4 regions of the Cupriavidus sp. 22TCCZM01-5 genome follow, and region 2 is predicted to be linked to each of the others. Evidence: predicted binding sites of a transcription regulator. Region 2 holds the regulator's gene; each other region holds the start of a gene.

Region 1 (4,921 bases), on a different contig from region 2:
CGCGCCGGCAAAGCGCCGGAACGGCGCGGGCGGCCCGTCCCAGTCCAGCGTCTCCGGGCCGGCAGCATAGCGCTCGAACCGATGCTTGGTCCGTTCGTGGTATGCGCGCACCGTCGAAGCGGCAGATGCGGCGTCGGGATCGGCACAAGCCGCCGGGCCGGAGAAATTGCTCATGTGCGTTCGTCCCGAAGGCGCGCGGCGGCCTCGTCGACAACAGCGCGGCCCACCGCCCTGCCTGGCGCCGAACCGGCTCCGCGCCAGCCAAGACGGCGCGCCGCGCGCAGCAATTGCAGCCCGCGGTCGGCGGCCATGTCGAGCGCGCTGCGGCCGTCCGGCGCGACCAGCGTGTCACTTGCGCCCTGCGCCAGCAGCAGTTGCATCACTTCCATCCGCCCACTTGCCGCAGCCTGCATCAGGCACGTGATGTCATCGTCGTTGGCGCGATCGATGTCGATACCGGCGTCGATCAGGCGCAGGATCGGCGCCGGTGCGCCGCCGATGCACGCATACCAGAGCGCGTGGTTGCCCTCGTCGTCGCATGCGTCGAGCCGGGCACCAGCGGCCAGCAGCGCGCCGACTACGCCGTCCTCGCCCTGTAGGGCGGCCAGCATCAGCGGCGTCAGCGCCCCCTCGGCGCGCGCATGCAGATCAGGAAAGTCGTGCCATGCAAGCCACGTGGCGAGCGCGGCCGGCATCGTGTCTGACCGCACGTCATCGTGTTTCGCTGCACGGCGGACGCCACCGTCGCGCGCGCCCGACATGGCGGACGCGGAGGGAATGGGCAGGGACATGTTCATGCTCCGGATCTGGCAAACAGGCGGGGGCGGGAAGGAGGGTCAGACCGGACGGTTCTCGTTCGGGTTGCGCACCGGCCCCATCAGTTCGAGCCCTTCCGCGTAGGTGATCGTGTCGAACGTGACGTCGAACTTGATCGCGGCGTCGGCAACCGCGTCGAGCTTGCCCGCTGTGTCCTTCTTCTTCAGTTCGTTCTTCTCGAGATAGAGCAGCTCAAGCATCTCGTTGTAGACCGTGTTCTCGAGAATCGGCAGAACGTAGAACATCGCGCCCTTGTACGGCACCTGGTAGCGCTTGCTCAGGTCCATGTTGTCGCAGAACAGGAAGTACTTGCCGCCCGCGCTCAGTGCGTCGCCCAACACCTCGGCAACATCCTTCAGATACTCGAAGCTCAGCAGCCAGCCCGCAAAGAACGGCAGGTGCGGCTCGCCGTAGGTCGCAACGGCCATCACCTGATCGCAGGTCAGCTCGGGCGGGCGCGCTTCGTCGGCGAGCTTCGCCGCAAAGCGCAATGCGAGTTCGCCACGGAAGCCGACCCGCCCGAACACATTCGTGATTCCCTTGAGCACGGGGTTGAGCAGACGGCCTTCGGCTTCGAGCCGGGCGAACGCGGTGTCGTCGAGCGTCTTGCGGGTGAGCGTTTCGGTCATGATGAAAAGATCCTTGGTGTCGTCAAAGGTGAGGGCGGGCACTGAATATCAGTGCCCGTTATTACGCAACCAGTCGGCCAGCTTGAAAAAGGCCTGCATCAACTCGCCGTGCAGCGCCGGCTCGACGCCGGTTTCGCCGAGCGCCGCATCCATGCACGCGAGCCATGCATCACGCTCGGCAGCACCGATCGGGAACGCGACGTGCCGCATCCGCAAACGCGGATGCCCGCGCTCGGCCGAATAGTCCCGCGGGCCGCCGAGCCATTCGCACAGATACTTGACCAGCACCGTCTTGACCGGGCCGAGATCCGGGCCGTGCATCGCACGGATGCCGGCCGCATCGGGCCGCGTGTCCATCTGACGGTAGAACGCGTCAACGAGGCGCGCGATCGCGGCTTCGCCGCCGATGCGTTCAAACGGCACGATCGGCGGCTGGATGGCTTCGGTGGATTGGGCGGGCGTCTTCATTGCCAGTGCTTTCGCAACAACCGTACCAGCCGCACCACGTGGCGACGCAGCGCAGGAAATCCCGACATCCCCGACAAAGCCCCCACTTCGCGCCCGCTTGCCACGTGCCGTTTCCGACGATTTGCGACGAAGCGCGCAGCGTTTGTCGGGAACATGACACGACGATGCGGGCGGGCACGCAACGTGCCGGCAAGCCCCAAAACCCTTACCGACGCGGGGTTTCGCGCTAATCGAACAGGCTGGCACGAAAGCTGCACTGAAGCCGCTGCGCGGACACTCTCCGGCCTATGCGTGCAGCGACAGAAGAAGACCAAAGGCAAAACGGACACGGCAGGCTGACATGGTCGCGGCTTCGCAACTTCGCAACCCTGGTTTCAACCTTTTTCCTCACTGGAGAACGCAATGTCTCAACTTCGGCAAATCGCCTTCTATGGCAAGGGCGGCATCGGCAAATCGACGACGTCCCAAAACACGCTCGCAGCGCTCACCGAACTCGGTCAGAAAATCCTGATCGTCGGCTGCGATCCGAAGGCCGACTCGACCCGCTTGATCTTGCACTCGAAGGCACAGGACACCATCCTGTCGCTGGCGGCAGAAGCCGGCTCGGTCGAGGACCTCGAGCTCGAAGACGTGATGAAGATCGGCTACAAGGACATCCGCTGCGTCGAGTCGGGCGGCCCGGAACCGGGCGTCGGCTGCGCAGGCCGCGGCGTGATCACGTCGATCAACTTCCTCGAAGAGAACGGCGCGTATGACGGCGTCGACTACGTGTCGTACGACGTGCTCGGCGACGTGGTGTGCGGCGGCTTCGCGATGCCCATCCGTGAAAACAAGGCGCAGGAGATCTACATCGTGATGTCGGGCGAGATGATGGCCATGTATGCGGCCAACAACATTTCGAAGGGCATTCTGAAGTACGCCAACAGCGGCGGCGTGCGCCTGGGCGGCCTGGTGTGCAACGAGCGCCAGACCGACAAGGAGCTCGAACTGGCTGAAGCGCTGGCCGGCATGCTGGGCACCAAGCTGATCCACTTCGTGCCGCGCGACAACATCGTGCAGCACGCCGAGCTGCGCCGCATGACCGTGATCGAGTTTGCCCCGGATTCGAACCAGGCGAACGAGTACCGTCAGCTTGCGACCAAGATTCACAACAACGCAGGCAACGGCACGATCCCGACCCCGATCACGATGGACCAACTCGAAGACCTGCTGATGGAGCACGGCATCATGAAGGCCGTTGACGAATCGCAAGTCGGCAAGACCGCGGCTGAAATGTCCGCGTAACAGAGCGCCGCGCGACATGCCCCGCCGCGCAATGCGTGCGGCGGGGCTGGCGCAGTGAAGACATATCTCACATATGGAGCAACTCATGACCGCCACGGTTGAAGAGCGCAAGGCCGCGAACAAGGCCTTGATCGACGAAGTACTTAAGGCTTATCCCGAGAAGATGGCCAAGCGGCGCGCCAAGCATTTGGGCACTTTCGAGGATGGCAAGCCAGACTGTGGCGTGAAATCCAACATCAAGTCGCTGCCGGGTGTTATGACGATCCGCGGCTGCGCATACGCTGGCTCGAAGGGCGTGGTCTGGGGCCCGATCAAGGACATGATCCACATCAGCCACGGCCCGGTCGGCTGCGGCCAGTACTCGTGGGCCGCGCGCCGCAACTACTACATTGGCACCACCGGCATCGACACCTTCGTCACGATGCAGTTCACGTCGGACTTCCAGGAAAAGGACATCGTGTTCGGCGGTGACAAGAAGCTCGACAAGATCATCGACGAGATCCAGGAACTGTTCCCGCTCAACAAGGGCATCTCGATCCAGAGCGAATGCCCGATCGGCCTGATCGGCGACGACATCGAGGCGGTGTCGAAGAAGAAGAGCAAGGAATATGAAGGGCATACGATCGTTCCGGTGCGCTGCGAAGGCTTCCGCGGCGTGTCGCAATCGCTCGGCCACCACCTTGCAAACGACGCGATTCGCGACTGGGTGTTCGACAAGGTCGATCCGAACAAGCGTCCGGAATTCGTGTCCACGCCGTATGACGTTGCGATCATCGGCGACTACAACATCGGTGGCGACGCGTGGTCGAGCCGCATCCTGCTCGAAGAGATCGGCCTGCGCGTGATCGCACAGTGGTCGGGCGACGGTTCGATCGCCGAGCTGGAGAACACGCCGAAGGCGAAGCTCAATGTCCTGCACTGCTATCGCTCGATGAACTACATCAGCCGGCACATGGAAGAGAAGTACGGCATTCCCTGGGTCGAGTACAACTTCTTCGGCCCAGCGATGATCGAGAAGAGCCTGCGCGAGATCGCCAGCCACTTCGACGACACGATCAAGGCGAACGCCGAGAAGGTGATTGCGAAATACCGTCCGCTGATGGACGCAGTGATCGCCAAGTTCAAGCCGCGCCTGCAAGGCAAGAAGGTGATGCTGTTCGTCGGCGGCCTGCGTCCGCGTCACGTGATCGGCGCATACGAGGACCTCGGCATGGACGTGGTCGGCACCGGCTACGAGTTCGGCCACAACGACGACTACCAGCGCACCACGCACTACGTGAAGGACGGCACGCTGATCTATGACGACGTGACCGGCTACGAGTTCGAGAAGTTCGTGGAGCAGGTGCAGCCCGATCTGGTCGGCTCCGGCATCAAGGAAAAATACGTGTTCCAGAAGATGGGCGTGCCGTTCCGCCAGATGCACAGTTGGGACTACTCCGGCCCGTACCACGGCTACGACGGCTTTGCAATCTTCGCGCGCGACATGGACATGGCGATTTCGAGCCCGGTCTGGAGTCTTGCGAAGGCGCCGTGGAAGAAGGCTGCCTAAGCTCTTTGGCTGATGGTCGGCGGTCGCAGACCGCCGGCACAGCGCCCGCCGACCTATTTGATTACTGAGAATCAGGAGTACGTGATGCCACAATCCGCCGACAAGATCCTCGATCACGAGTTGCTGTTCCGCGAACCCGAGTATCAGGAGATTTTCCGCACGAAGAAGGAAAACT
Region 2 (4,921 bases):
GAAGCGTGAAGGCGTGGACGAGTACATGGACGGCTGGGGCGATCGCATCGAGTACGACGGCAAGCAGGAAATGTCCAAGCTGATCGGCCACGCCCGCATGGCCCGCCTGCAGGGCGCCAAGCTGGTCGACGAGATCCGTGGCGCGGTGCTGACCTACGACAGCCGCAACGAGTTCTACACAGCTGCCGGCGGCGGTGACAACACCTCGGCCGGCAACCCGTCGGGACGCGTGCGCGCAGTGCTCTCGCCGCGCCAGCAAGCTAGCGGTGCGGCCGCCGCCCCGCCACTCGACCTGAAGCCGGCGCCCGCGCCGTCCAGCAAGCCCTGAATTACGCGCCCGAGCGCACCACCGCCACCATGACCGATACCGCAATGCTCGCCCCCACGTCCGCTTCCGCCGCCAACGACGTCCGTGCCGACAGCAGCACGATGGTCGTGCGCCACCTGAAGAAGCGCTACGGGTCGCGCACGGTGGTGAAGGACGTGTCGCTCGACGTGAAAAGCGGCGAGGTCGTGGGCCTGCTCGGTCCGAACGGCGCGGGCAAGACCACGTCGTTCTACATGATCGTGGGCCTGGTGGCGCTGGACGAGGGCGATATCGTGCTCGACGGCAAGCACATCAGCGGCCTGGCCATCCACGAGCGTGCGCGCATGGGCCTGTCCTACCTGCCGCAGGAAGCTTCGGTGTTCCGCAAGCTCAATGTGGAAGAGAACATCCGCGCGGTGCTGGAGCTCCAGCTCGAAAACGGCAAGGCGCTGCCCAAGGCCGAGATCGACCGCCGCCTCGATACGCTGCTCGACGACCTGCAGATCGCCCACCTGCGCAACAATCCCGCGCTGTCGCTGTCGGGCGGTGAGCGCCGCCGTGTGGAAATCGCGCGCGCGCTGGCATCGTCGCCGCGCTTCATCCTGCTCGACGAGCCATTTGCCGGCGTGGACCCGATCGCGGTCGGCGAGATCCAGCGCATCGTCAGCTTCCTCAAGGCACGCAACATCGGCGTGCTGATCACCGACCACAATGTGCGCGAAACGCTCGGCATCTGCGACCACGCGTATATCATCAGCGAAGGCACCGTACTCGCAGCGGGCCAGCCCGAAGACATCATCGCCAACGAGTCGGTGCGTCGCGTCTATCTGGGCGAGAACTTCCGCATGTGAAGCCGGGGCTGAAACTGTCCCCTTGGCAGAGACGATCATGCAGCATCAGCGATAGCAATTTCCGTTCCAACAACGGGAAGATGCGCATAGAATAGGTCGCATGAAACCGTCGCTACAGCTCCGCCTCTCCCAGCATCTTGCCCTCACGCCGCAATTGCAGCAGTCGATCCGGCTGCTGCAGCTTTCCACGCTGGAACTGCAGCAGGAAGTCGAGCAGGCCCTGACCGAAAACCCGCTGCTCGAGCGCGAGAACGACTGGATCGAAAGCCCGCTGCGCGTGGCTGCGGACGGCTCGGTCAATCTGCAGAGCGCACCGGCACCCGCACCAGCGGAACCGCAGGGCAATGGCGAAGCAAACGCCAACGGCGCGGGCGCAGATGAAGAAGGCTACAGTGACAGCGGTGGCGACGATTACGGCAGCGACTGGAGCCTGGACGATTTCGCGCGGCGCCCGCAGGGCGATGACGACGAGAAGACGCCCATGCAGTTGCGCGATGCCGAGCCCACCCTGCGCGAACACCTGATGGAACAGCTCGCGCCGCTGAAGATCTCTACACGTGACAAGGGGCTCGCGATCTTCCTGATCGAATCGCTCGACGACGACGGCTACCTGAGCGCGTCGCTAGAGGAGATCTGCGCCGAGCTGCCCGAGGAACTCGAATTCGAGGTCGAGGAAGTGCAGGCCATACTCGCGCTGCTGCAAAGCTTCGACCCGCCCGGCGTAGGCGCGCGCAATGCCGCCGAATGCCTGACCCTGCAGCTGCGCCGGCTGCAGCACCCGCAGCGCGAGCTGGCATTGTCGATCGTCAACCATCACCTGGAGCTGCTTGCCGTGCGCGACTACACGCGGTTGAAAAAAGCACTGCAGGTGGACGAAGCGGCGCTCAAGGCCGCCCACGAATTGATCCGCTCGCTCGCGCCATATCCGGGCCACGCGTACAGCCGCCCCGAAGCCGACTTCGTGGTGCCGGACGTGTTCGTGCGCAAGGGTGGCGGCGGATGGATCGCGCAGCTCAACCCGGACGTGATGCCGCGCCTGCGCATCAACGATATGTATGCGCAGATCCTGCGCGGAGCCAAGGGAGAGTCCGGCGCGGCCGGCCTGCAGCAGAAGCTGCAGGAAGCGCGCTGGCTGATCAAGAATATCCAGCAAAGGTTCGACACGATCCTGCGAGTTTCGCAGGCAATTGTCGAACGTCAGAAGAACTTTTTCACGCATGGCGAAATCGCGATGCGCCCCTTGGTTTTGCGGGAGATTGCCGATACACTGGGATTACACGAGTCAACCATATCCCGGGTGACGACTAATAAATACATGGCAACGCCAATGGGTACTTTCGAACTGAAGTACTTTTTCGGCAGCCACGTGTCCACCGAAACCGGTGGCGCGGCTTCATCAACGGCCATCCGCGCCTTGATCAAGCAACTTATAGGAGCCGAAGACCCGAGGAGTCCTCTTTCCGACAGCCGAATTGCCGAATTGCTGGGTGAACAAGGCTTCGTCGTCGCGCGCCGTACCGTCGCCAAGTATCGCGAAGCCCTGAAGATCCCTGCTGTCAATCTCCGCAAGACTTTGTAGCCGAGTTGCACCGCCTGCCTGGTGCAGCTCTTTCAGAAGGAGAAGCGCTATGAACTTCAAGATCAGTGGACACCACCTGGACATCACGCCCCCTCTGCGTGAGTACGTGGAAACGAAGCTGGAGCGTATCGTCAGGCATTTCGATCAAGTCATTGGCGTCAGCGTGCTACTCTCAGTCGACAATCACAAGGAAAAGGACAGGCGGCAGTACGCGGAAATCAATCTGCACCTCCGGGGCAAGGACATCTTTGTCGAAGCCCACCACGAAGACCTGTATGCGGCCATCGACGCACTCGTCGACAAGCTGGACCGCCAGGTGATTCGCTACAAGGACCGCGTGCAAGGCCACGACCGCGAAGCGGTCAAGTACCAGATGGCCGAGTCACAATTACAGCAGCAATGATCATGCCTGCCAGTCGTTAGGCTGGCCCTTAGAAAGGGACTGATAAAAGCAAGCCGCGCCATGTAGCGCGGCTTTTTTGCATCCGCGGCCCCAGCCTTGCCCGGGCCGCCGGCACAAGTGTTCGCAACTGGCGCCGCACGGTGTATGCTCTCCAAGACATAGCCGGTGGCGACTCCGGTGCGCCCGCCTGACCCTGGTGCGGCGGCACCAGCACGGGCCGGGACCTACAGGGACCGGCGCTGCATTGCACAAGAACAGGGGAGACGCTGCTCTATAATGGCCGAACTAATGGCCGAACGCCTGGCAAACCATGGCCTCGCCGCAATCCGGCCCTGCTTCGTTTCCGGGCTGAGCAGTCCGATCTGCCTGCTAACTGAAATCCTCGCATCGCCCATGAATCGTTTGGCCAAACTGCTGCCACCCGGCAACATCAATCTCGACGTCAGCGTCACCAGCAAGAAGCGTGTCTTCGAGCAAGCCGGGCTCCTGTTCGAGAACAATCATGGCGTGGCGCGGGCGACCGTGACCGACAACCTGTTCGCGCGCGAGTCGCTGGGTTCAACCGGCCTGGGCGCGGGCGTGGCCATTCCGCATGGACGCATCAAGGGTCTGAAGCAACCGCTGGCTGCCTTCATGCGGCTGGCGGAGCCGATTCCGTTCGAATCGCCGGACGGCAAGCCGGTCTCGCTGCTGATCTTCTTGCTGGTGCCGGAACAGGCCACGCAGCAGCACCTCGAAATCCTTTCCGAAATTGCCCAGCTGCTATCGGATCGCGACATGCGCGAAGGCCTGGCAACGCTGGCCACGCCGGACGCGGTTCACGAACTCCTGACGCAGTGGCATCCCTGATCCTCCCCCTGGGCTGGCAACAGACCGGACAACCGTAAAGTCCGGCACGGTCCCCGCTCCGAAAGTCATACCGCATGGAACTCACCGGCGTCACCTCCCAGTCGATCTTCGACGACAACGCAGCCGACATCAAACTCTCGTGGGTGGCTGGCCTGGAGGGTGCGGATCGCGCCTTCGACGTGGAGTTTGCCCGCGAGGCTACCTCGGCCGCGGACCTGGTTGGCCACCTGAACCTGATCCACCCGAACCGGATCCAGGTGCTGGGCAAGCCCGAGATCACCTATTACCAGCGCCTGGACGACGAGACCCGCAAGCGCCAGATGGGCGAGCTGATCCTGCTCGAGCCGCCGTTCCTGGTGGTGGCCGACGGCATGGAACCGCCGCCGGACCTGGAGCTGCGCTGCACGCGCTCGTCCACGCCGCTGTTCACCACGCCGGTCTCCTCGGCGGCGGTGATCGACCACCTGCGGCTTTATCTGTCGCGCATTTCCGCGCCGCGCGTGACCATGCACGGCGTGTTCCTCGACATCCTGGGCATGGGCGTGCTGATCATGGGCGAGTCGGGTCTCGGCAAGAGCGAGCTCGGCCTGGAACTGATCTCGCGCGGTCACGGCCTGGTCGCCGACGATGCGGTGGATTTCGTGCGCCTGGGGCCCGATTTCATTGAAGGCCGCTGCCCGCCGCTGCTGCAGAACCTGCTGGAAGTGCGCGGCCTGGGCCTGCTCGACATCAAGACCATCTTCGGCGAGACCGCCGTGCGGCGGAAGATGAAGATGAAGCTGGTGGTCCAGCTGGTGCGCCGCAACGACGGCGAGTTCGAACGCCTGCCGCTCGACTCCCAGTACCTCGACGTGCTGGGCCTGCCAATCCATATGGTCAAGATCCAGGTGGCGGCCGGCCGAAACCTCGCCGTGCTGGTCGAGGCCGCCGTG
Region 3 (4,921 bases), on a different contig from region 2:
GAACTTGTGATCGCAAACAGGTCGCTCGACAAAGCGCTGAAGCTGGCGAGCATTGGCTCGGAACATGGTGCAGTGACCGGCTGTAGCTACCAGGATCTGATCGCGCAGAAGTTTGACATCGTCTTTAACGCTACGTCGGCGAGCCTGCGCGGTGAACTTCCTCCAGTGCCCGCGATGGTGTTTCTCCCGGGTGCCCTTGCTTATGAACTGGCCTACGGCAAGGGCCTCACACCCTTCCTTCGGCTGGCGCAAAACGCGGGGGTCGCCCATCTCGCGGATGGCGTTGGCATGCTTGCAGAACAGGCTGCCGAGGCGTTCGCATGGTGGCGAGGCGTGCGGCCTGATACCAGGGAAGTGATCGACCGGCTCACCGTTCCACTGGTTTGACATAGTTGGACGGTTCGCTCGGGTACGCACGGGCCGTACGCGGCCGACTCGGCCGCGTGGGGAACTATGCAAGCGGGCCTGTGGAACGACTCATTTGCGGCGCCACCGACTGTAGTCGAACTGCCGCGCGATTAACCTTGCATATCCCAATCTAAGGAGTAGTAATGAAAGTTCTTATGCTTCATGGCATCAATCACAACATGTTCGGCAAGCGGGATCCGGTCCAATACGGGACCATCACGTTGAACGAGATTGACGAAAAGCTGCAAGCTCTCGGGCGAGAGCTTGGCGCCAAGGTCGACAGCTTTCAAACAAATAGTGAGGGCGAAATGTGTGAGCGTATCCACCAGGCCTTCTTCGATGGTGTAGACGCCGTGCTGATCAATGCTGGCGCTTGGACACACTATAGCTATGGAATCCGCGATGCGTTGGCGATTCTGACCGTACCTGTCATCGAGGTCCACATGTCGAACATCCACGCCCGAGAAGCATTCCGGCACCACTCGGTATTCGCTGAAGTTGTGAATGGACAAATCTGCGGGTTGGGCGTCGACAGCTATTTGCTCGCATTGCGGGGAGCGGTCGCTGCGGCAACGGGGCGTTAAAGCGACCGTTGATCAGCGGTGGAGTTGATGTCGTTGGAGTGGCATGCGTCAGCGGTGCTAGAAGGGGCACCCGGCGCCAGAGAATGCACTGATGTATGACTACTGATTTGATCCGGCTTGCCGGATTGGCGCCCGCCTTCGCTTTCCGCAGGGCAAGGCACCTCTTGTCCGGGTGCCCGTGGGAACGATGCCGATTCCGTCGTCAGACGACCTTGCGGCTTTGCTGGGCGCTGGCAGGATTGCGCGACTATGAGCCAGGCATAGCCTGGACTACAGCATGGCCGAATGCAGATGGTGCGGATCGTCAAGCGTATCCGCGACGATCTGCAGCGACTCCTCGATCTCGTCCCGCTCGCTGGGCCCGCCAAGGCAAAGACGGATCGCATCGGGCGGGTTGCCATCCGTCGAGAAGGCCGCGCTCGACACGGCGCCGATGCCGCGCGAACGCAGGTGCAAGGCCAGTTCAGACGGGCGCCAGGCATTGCCGGTGCCCAGATGCAGCCAGAGGTGGAAACCCTCCGGATCGGCGGCGTAAGTGCGGCCGGCCAGCACGCGCGTGGCGATGGCCTGGCGTGCGGCATTTTCCTGCCTGACTGCAGCAAGCATCTCATCGGCCGTGCCGTCCTTGATCCAGGCCGTGGCCAGCAAATTGGTGAACGGGCTGGCCATCACGGTGGTGGCGCGCAACGTGCCTGCCAGGCGCTGGCTTTGCCTGGCTGAGGGCGCATGGACGAACGCCGTGCGCAAGCCGGCGCCGAAGCATTTCGACAGGCCGGTCATGTAGTAGGTCAGTTCCGGCGCCAGCGCTGCAAAGGTGTCCGGGGTGCGCCGGGGCAGCATGCCATAGGCATCGTCCTCGATGATCGGCACGTTATAGCGTAGCGCGATATCGGCGAGGATCTCGCGGCGTCCCTGGGGCATCGTGCGCGTGCTCGGGTTCTGGATGGTGGGGTTGCAATAAAGCGCTGCGGGCTTGTGCGCCTTGCAGAAGTTCTCGAAGGCGCTGCCGATCATGCCATCCTCGTCGCCTGGCAGTGCCTGCAGCTGGACCCCGAGTTGCGCAGCAATGGCCTTGATCCCGGGATAGGCCAGTGCCTCAACGCATAGCGTCTGTCCGCCGCGCGCCAGTTGCGACAGCAGGGCAACCAGCGCGCTGTGGATGCCCGGGCAGATGAGCAGCGTTTCGCTGGCTGCCGTCGGCACGAGCCGGCGCAGCCAGGCCGTCACGGCCGCACGGTCGGCCGGCGTGCCGCCGAAATCCTGGTAGCGCAGCAGCGTGTACGGATCCGTCCCGGCGAGGAGTGCCGCCGACGATTCACGCAGCCGCGTTGCCAGCGCGGGGGGCTCCGGCGGCATGTTCATCGTCATTTCGGCGCTGGTGCCGGCGCGCAGCGGCAGAGCCGGCGCCCGGCCGCGCACATAGGTGCCGCTACCGGCCTTGGCATCGATCAGCCCGCGCTTGCGCGCCTCGCCGTAGGCGCGCGCGACGGTGGTGTAGTTCAGGTCCAGCGCCTCGGCCAGGTCGCGCAAGCCGGGCAGCCGGTCACGCGCCTGCAGGCGCCCGTCGGCAAGTGCCTCCTCGATCAGGTCGGGAATGGTCAGGTAGGCGGGCTTGGGGCTTTCTGCAATGCGCTTTGCCCAATGACTGGTCAGGCCGGACAAGATTCTCTCCAAACGGGGCTGCGCCGTCGTGGCGCCGCGCAAATGAATGCATGGTGCGTGCCAGTTTGATTGCATCTGAATGGCTGCATGATGGTGCGCAGGCCGTCTGGCCGCACCATCTAAATGCAGTGAGTAGCGGCGCACGACGCGATTCTGGTGCAATCGTCAGGCGCCCTTCGCGTTGCGATTAAGCCATGCGGGCCATGCGGGCCATGCGATCAATGATGCGATCGATCGCATGGCGACTGCTTGATCGGGCATTGATCGGAGGGGTGAATCCGGTTGATGGCATATCGGTTGCACAACCTGGACCGTCGGCGACAGCGCCGGCCCGGGGTGGCGGATTGCGCCGCACCGGCTTGTCCGAACCGCAACCCACTCACTGGAGTACAGCATGCCCGCAGTCAACAAACCTGCCCATCAGGATGGCGATTTCCTGGTCGATTTCGAAGAGAAGGTGTTCGAGGACGTCAAGGCAGAACCCGGCGAGAAGGCGCTAGTGACCTTTCATACCGTGGCCTTCGAGGGATCGATCGGATTCGTCAACCTGCTGCAGGCCACGCGGCTGCAGCGCAAGGGCTTTGACACCAGCATCCTGCTGTACGGCCCGGGCGTCACCCTTGGCCTGCAGCGTGGCTTTCCGCGCCTGGGCGATGAAGCCTTTGCCGGCCACCTGAATTTCAACAAGCAACTGCGCAAGTTCATGGACGAGGGCGGCAAGGTCTATGCCTGCCGCTTCGCGCTGCAGGCTCTCTACGGCCATGGCGAAGCATCGCTCATCGAGGGCATTCGCCCGATCAATCCGCTCGACGTGCTGGACCTGAGGCTGATCCACCGCAAGGAGAACGCATTGATCATCGACACCTGGACGGTCTGATCCAGCGCAGGGGTATCGCCATGTCACAGAAACGCATTGTCCGCGCCGCGGCGGTCCAGATCTCGCCGGACCTGGAAAGCGGTGAGGGAACCCTGGCCAAGGTGCTTGAAGCCATCGAGAAGGCCGCGCGCGAGGGGGTGCAGCTGATCGTCTTCCCGGAAACGTTCGTGCCGTACTACCCGTACTTCTCGTTCGTGCGCCCGCCGGTGCAATCCGGAAGCGATCATCTGCGCCTGTACGAGCAGGCGGTGACGATACCCGGCCCCGTGACGCTGGCCGTCGCCGAACAGGCGAGGCAGCATGGCATGGTGGTCGTGCTCGGCGTCAACGAGCGCGACCACGGCAGCCTGTACAACACGCAGCTGATCTTCGACACGGAGGGGCGGCTTGCCGTCAAGCGGCGCAAGCTGACGCCAACCTTCCATGAACGCATGATCTGGGGGCAGGGCGATGCCGCTGGCCTCAAGGTGGCGCAGACCGCCATCGGCCGTGTCGGCGCGCTCGCGTGCTGGGAGCACTACAACCCGCTCGCGCGCTACGCGCTGATGACCCAGCATGAAGAGATCCATTGCAGCCAGTTTCCCGGCTCGCTGGTCGGTCCCATCTTCGCCGACCAGATCGAGGCAACGATTCGCCATCACGCGCTGGAAGCCGGCTGCTTCGTGGTCAATGCGACAGGTTGGCTCACCGATGCGCAGATCGCCTCGGTGACGACCGATCCCGTGCTGCAGAAGGCGCTGCGCGGCGGCTGCAACACAGCGATCGTCTCGCCAGAGGGGCAGCATCTCGCGCCGCCGCTGCGCGAAGGCGAAGGGATGGTGATCGCTGACCTCGACATGGCCCTCATCACCAAGCGCAAGCGCATGATGGACTCGGTGGGCCACTATGCGCGCCCCGAACTGCTCAGCCTCGCCATCAACGACCGGCCGGCGGCCACGGTGTCGGCCATGGGCGAATTTCCTCTTCCCACTTATCGGAGCCCCGATCATGCAAGCCAGCGAGACGATGTCGGCCTCGAGCCGGCAATTGATGACTGAGCTGCAGTCCGTCGGACTGCGGCTGGAAGATCCGCGCGCGGGGGCCCAGAGCCGTCGCGGCGGCGCGGGGCCGTCCGACCACAAGGCGGTGACCATCGATGGCGTGACCATCATGGTGCCCGTGCATACCAGTACCGCGTGGAATTCGCCCTTCGTCGCCTCGGCGCCGGACGGCAGCGGCCGCAGCGCGCTCAAGCGCGGCGCCATTCCGATCGCCGACATCAGCTTCCCGAAAGCGCCGCGCTTCTACGGCCTGCAGACGCTGGACGGCATTCCGTATGCGCAGATCGCGACGCTGCATGGCGCCGATGTGCTGGCGACGACCGTCCTGCAGACCTGCATCCGCTATGAGA
Region 4 (4,921 bases), on a different contig from region 2:
AGCCGGAAAGGCGCGCCTGGAGAGTTGGAATGAAAGCTCTGCATCATGCCTCCGCGCTGCGCCCCTTGAGCGCGAAAAGTCCCTGCGGCCGCTTCTGGATAAAGAGCACGATCAGCACCAGGACGAAGATCTTGGCCAGCACCGCACCGTAGAACGGCTCGATGAATTTGTTGATGATGCCCAGCCCGAATGCGCCGACGATGGTGCCGGCCAGCTGCCCTACCCCGCCCAGCACCACGACCATGAAGGAATCGATGATGTACGCCTGGCCCAGATCCGGACCGACATTGCCGATCTGCGACAGCGCGCAGCCGCCCATGCCGGCAATGCCCGCACCGAAGGCAAAGGCATAGCTGTCCACCTTCCATGTGCGCACGCCCACGCAGGCGGCCATGGTGCGGTTCTGCGTGGTCGCGCGAACAAACAGGCCAAGGCGCGTGCGGTTGAGCACCGCCCATGCGACCGCCACCACGGCCAGCGCGAACAGGATGATGACGATGCGGTTGTACGGGATCACCAGACCCGGCATCCACTCCATGCCACCGCTCATCCAGGCCGGATTGGCGACTTCCACGTTCTGCGCGCCGAACAGTGTGCGCACCGCCTGCATCAGCAGCAGGCTCACGCCGAACGTGGCCAGCAGCGTCTCCAGGGGCCGCCCGTAGAGATGGCGCAGCACCAGCCGCTCGAGCACGAAACCGACGATGCCCGCCGCCAGGAACGAGGCCGGCAGCGCCGCCGGCAGGTACCAGTCGAACGCGCCGGGCGCATAGGTGCGGAACAGCGTCTGCACCACGTAGGTCGCATACGCGCCGATCATCAGGAACTCGCCGTGCGCCATGTTAATGACGCCGATCAGGCCATAGGTGATGGCCAGGCCCAGCGCGGCCAGCAGCAGCACGCTGCCCAGGCTCAGGCCGGCAAACAGGTTGCCGATCAGCTCGGCACGGCGCTGGTCGCTGCGCAATGCATCGAGTGCCTGCTGGGCGGCAACGCGCACTTCGACATCGGCTTCACGGTACTTGCCGTCACTGCCGCGCTCGACCAGCGGAGCCAGTTTCTGGCGGCTTTGCGGATTGCTGTCGCGGCCCAGGACACGAATGGCTTCGAGTCGCGCTTCGCGCTGCGCCGAATCTCCCGGCTGGGTCTCCTCCGCCAGCACGGAAGTGGCCCAGATCACGTCCAACCGGGCGCGCAGACCGGGATCGGCCTCCATCTTGCGCGCGGCTTCGACGCTGGCACGCGAGGCACTCTCGGGCTGGTCGTACAGCGTATTGATGGCCTGCGTGCGCACCGCGATATCGGGCGACTGCAGCTGCAGGCTGCTTGCCGCGCTGTCGACGATCGCGCGCAGGCTGTTATTCAGGGTCAGTGATTCCAGCTCGTCGGCCTTGACCTTGACCGGCTGGCCGGTGATGGCATCGACGGTCTTGTCGCCTTCCTGGCGCACCATGCCTACCGACGGCGCGTATTGCAGCGCATCGTCCTGCAACGCTTTCAGGATGGGACCGGCCTGTTCCGGTGGAGCTTTGGCCAGCGCCGACAGGGCCGCGGTCTTGGCATCGAAATCGTCCTCGGCCAGTGGCTTGAGGTCGGCCTGCGACAATGCGCCCGCGGCAGCGGCCCATAGCGGCGCGGCAAGCAGCAGCGCAGCCAGCATGGCGCGCAGCCACGGCATGGCGCTCTTCGGTAACGATTGGGACATAGGTGCTGGACGAATGGGCGGCGCGTGGCCGCGCCTGCTTTTTTTCTGGGGAACCGGGCTGACGCGGCACGCACTGCCGGCTACGGAGAACCGGCGGTGCGTGCCTGTCAGGCTGCAACGGCAGGCAGCCTTACATCACCTTGTCCGGCTTGCCTTCGTTGCCGGCGATGAACGGGCTCCACGGCTGCGCGCGTATGGCCTTGGGCGTCTTCCACACGACGGTGAACTGTCCGTCGCCCTTGACCTCGCCGATCATCACCGGCTTGTAGAGGTGGTGGTTCTCGCCCATGGTCAGGGTGAAGCCGTCGGGCGCCTTGAAGGTCTGGCCGTACATGGCGGCACGCACCTTGTCGGTGTCCGTGGTACCGGCTTTCTTCACGGCCTGCGCCCACATGTGGATGCCCACGTAGGTGGCTTCCATCGGATCGTTGGTCACGCGCTTGTCGCCGCCCGGCAGGTTGTTCGCCTTGACCCAGGCAGCCCACTGTTTCTTGAACGCATCGTTCTCGGGGTTCTTGACGGACATGAAGTAGTTCCATGCCGCCAGGTGGCCGACCAGCGGCTTGGTGTCGATGCCGCGCAACTCTTCCTCGCCCACGGAGAAGGCGACCACCGGGACGTCCTTGGCCTTCAGGCCGGCGTTGCCGAGTTCCTTGTAGAACGGCACGTTGGAGTCGCCGTTGATGGTGGAGATCACGGCGGTCTTGCCGCCCTGCGAGAACTTCTTGATGTTGGCGACGATGGTCTGGTAGTCGCTGTGGCCGAACGGCGTGTAGACCTCTTCGATGTCCTTGTCGGCGACGCCCTTGCTCTTCAGGAAGGCGCGCAGGATCTTGTTGGTGGTGCGCGGATAGACGTAGTCGGTACCCAGCAGGAAGAAGCGCTTGGCGCCGCCGCCTTCCTTGCTCATCAGGTACTCGACCGCCGGAATGGCCTGCTGGTTGGGCGCCGCGCCCGTGTAGAAGACGTTCTTCGACATCTCCTCGCCCTCATACTGCACGGGGTAGAACAGCAGCGAATTCAGCTCTTCGTAGACCGGCAGCACCGACTTTCGCGACACCGAAGTCCAGCAGCCGAACGTGACGGCGACCTTGTCCTTGGTGATCAGCTGACGCGCCTTCTCGGCAAACAGCGGCCAGTTCGACGCGGGATCCACGACCACGGGTTCGAGCTTGCGGCCGAGCACGCCGCCGCTCTTGTTGATCTCGTCGATGGTCATCAGCGCCACGTCCTTGAGCGACGTCTCGGAAATCGCCATGGTGCCGGACAGCGAATGCAGGATGCCGACCTTGATCGGCTCTTTGGACTGCGCCATCGCCAGCGGGCTGGCGCCGATCATTGCCGCGGCGGCTACCGCCGACAGCTTCAGCATGTCACGTCGTTTCATTGCTGCTCCCTTTATCGTTTGGTTACGGGACTCAACGCACCCCGGGTGATGCATCTGCAACTAGCGTGCCAGGGAACGCACGGCTCCCGCCTGCGGTCTGGCACCGCCGGGCGCCCGGCAAGAGACAATTCGTTTGGAGGTTTCGCGCGGAAGCACCATGCTGGTGCTGGGCCCCGGTCGGCGACTACGCACCGCCATCGTGCACGGCGCAATCAGGTGCAAGGGAGAACCGGCCGCGGGCTTCGGGGCAGAGGAGGCAGACTGTCGTGAGTTGTGCGGCGCCGCGTCGCATGGTGCACCGCCGCAAACAAAAACGGGGCCCGAAGGCCCCGTTCTTCTATCGTCCGAAGACGATTACTTCATCATCCACGGCATCATGTTCGCGTTCATGTTGTGCATGATCCAGAGCGAGCCGGCCAGCACGATGAACAGGATCAGCAGCGTGAACAGGAACGACATCACGTTCCAGCGCTGCTGCTTCGAGCCATCCATATGGAGGAAGTACTTCAGGTGCACGACCACCTGCACCGCGGCCATGCCGAGGATGATCAGGAGGGTCGTGCCGCGGTCCATGGTGCCGTCCATCACGATCTTGAACGGGATGACGGTCAGGACCACCGCCAGCACGAAGCCGATCACATAGGACTTGAAGCTGCTGTGGCCGTGCGACTCGGCGTGCGCGGACGCTGCGTGTTGCTGTGCCATTTACATTGCCCCCATCAGGTAGACCACGGTGAAGACGCCGATCCAGACGACGTCCAGGAAGTGCCAGAACAGGCTGAGGCAGTTCAGGCGCTTGGACATGGTCGGGGTCAGGCCCTTCTTGCTGACTTGCCACATCAGGACCAGCATCCACACCATGCCGCTTGCGACGTGCAGGCCGTGGGTGCCGACCAGCGTGAAGAACGACGACAGGAACGCGCTGCGGCTCGGGCCGGCGCCTTCGGCGATCAGGTGATGGAATTCATTGATTTCCATGTACATGAACGCGGCGCCCAGCAGGAAGGTAATGCCCAGCCAGACCAGCACCCGTACCTTCGAACGGTTCTGCAGCGAGATCATCGCGAAACCGTACGTGATCGACGAGAACAGCAGGATGAAGGTCTCGACGAGCACGTAGTTGAGCTCGAACAGCTCCTTGCCCGACGGACCGCCCGCCACTTCGCCGCGCAGGACGGCGAACGCGGCGAACAGGCACGCGAACAGGATGCAGTCGCTCATCAGGTACAGCCAGAAACCAAAGATGGTGTTCTCGCTGGTGTCGTGGTGCGCGTGGTCGTGCGTCTCGTCGTGCGAGTGCGCATGAGCCGGGGCTTGCGCCGCCCCGAAGCGATCAAGGACTTCTGTCGACATGGTCATCAGGCCTGCGAAGCAATGCGCTGCAGTTGGCGCGTTTCAATCTGCTCGACCTCGGCGGCCGGCACGTAGTAGTCGATGTGGTCATCGTTGGCGCGGCGGATGAACGACACCACCATGCCGATCAGGCCAACGGCGGCAAGCCACCAGATGTGCCAGACCAGGGCAAAGCCAAGGACCAGGCTGTACAGGCCCATCCAGAAGCCCGCGCCGGTGTTCTTCGGCATGTGGATCTGCTCGTAGCCGCTGGTCGGCAGCTTCTCGCCACGGGCCTTCATGTCGGCGAACGCGTCTAGGTCACGCACCACCGGGGTGTGCGCGAAGTTGTAGAACGGCGGCGGCGACGAAGTGGCCCATTCCAGCGTGCGGCCACCCCACGGGTCGCCGGTCACATCGGCCAGCTTCTTGCGGTCGCGGATCGACACGACGATCTGCAGCACCTGGAAGAAGATGCCCAGCGCGACGAACACCAC

What was found. Region 2 encodes sigma-54, which starts transcription at its own class of promoters, with help from an activator protein. Its sites were predicted from a motif close to TGGCANGNAANCTGCTTT; they were not measured.
Region 1: nifH (nitrogenase iron protein) is a predicted target of sigma-54. The motif match lies at 2,154-2,171, and genes of this name have one in related genera.
Region 3: AC3FNH_RS06895 (MSMEG_0572/Sll0783 family nitrogen starvation response protein) is a predicted target of sigma-54. The motif match lies at 2,889-2,906, and genes of this name have one in related genera.
Region 4: urtA (urea ABC transporter substrate-binding protein) is a predicted target of sigma-54. The motif match lies at 3,146-3,163, and genes of this name have one in related genera.

The regions. Positions count from the first base shown of each region.
Region 1 is NZ_JBYOJR010000031.1:20,397-25,317, reverse strand. Features, by position in the region: gene AC3FNH_RS24365 (nitroreductase family protein) at 1-174, opposite strand, end outside; gene AC3FNH_RS24360 (ankyrin repeat domain-containing protein) at 171-791, opposite strand; gene AC3FNH_RS24355 (hypothetical protein) at 837-1,445, opposite strand; gene AC3FNH_RS24350 (group II truncated hemoglobin) at 1,494-1,913, opposite strand; gene nifH (nitrogenase iron protein) at 2,316-3,197, shown strand; gene nifD (nitrogenase molybdenum-iron protein alpha chain) at 3,283-4,746, shown strand; gene nifK (nitrogenase molybdenum-iron protein subunit beta) at 4,831-4,921, shown strand, end outside.
Region 2 is NZ_JBYOJR010000001.1:222,070-226,990, reverse strand. Features, by position in the region: gene lptA (lipopolysaccharide transport periplasmic protein LptA) at 1-328, shown strand, start outside; gene lptB (LPS export ABC transporter ATP-binding protein) at 358-1,158, shown strand; gene AC3FNH_RS01165 (RNA polymerase factor sigma-54) at 1,259-2,737, shown strand; gene hpf (ribosome hibernation-promoting factor, HPF/YfiA family) at 2,787-3,140, shown strand; gene AC3FNH_RS01155 (PTS sugar transporter subunit IIA) at 3,534-3,989, shown strand; gene hprK (HPr(Ser) kinase/phosphatase) at 4,064-4,921, shown strand, end outside.
Region 3 is NZ_JBYOJR010000005.1:119,320-124,240, forward strand. Features, by position in the region: gene aroE (shikimate dehydrogenase) at 1-387, shown strand, start outside; gene aroQ (type II 3-dehydroquinate dehydratase) at 552-992, shown strand; gene AC3FNH_RS06890 (aminotransferase-like domain-containing protein) at 1,263-2,654, opposite strand; gene AC3FNH_RS06895 (MSMEG_0572/Sll0783 family nitrogen starvation response protein) at 3,049-3,531, shown strand; gene AC3FNH_RS06900 (Nit6803 family nitrilase) at 3,552-4,568, shown strand; gene AC3FNH_RS06905 (MSMEG_0568 family radical SAM protein) at 4,561-4,921, shown strand, end outside.
Region 4 is NZ_JBYOJR010000003.1:205,806-210,726, forward strand. Features, by position in the region: gene urtC (urea ABC transporter permease subunit UrtC) at 1-44, opposite strand, end outside; gene urtB (urea ABC transporter permease subunit UrtB) at 44-1,705, opposite strand; gene urtA (urea ABC transporter substrate-binding protein) at 1,836-3,092, opposite strand; gene cyoD (cytochrome o ubiquinol oxidase subunit IV) at 3,447-3,797, opposite strand; gene cyoC (cytochrome o ubiquinol oxidase subunit III) at 3,798-4,445, opposite strand; gene cyoB (cytochrome o ubiquinol oxidase subunit I) at 4,451-4,921, opposite strand, start outside.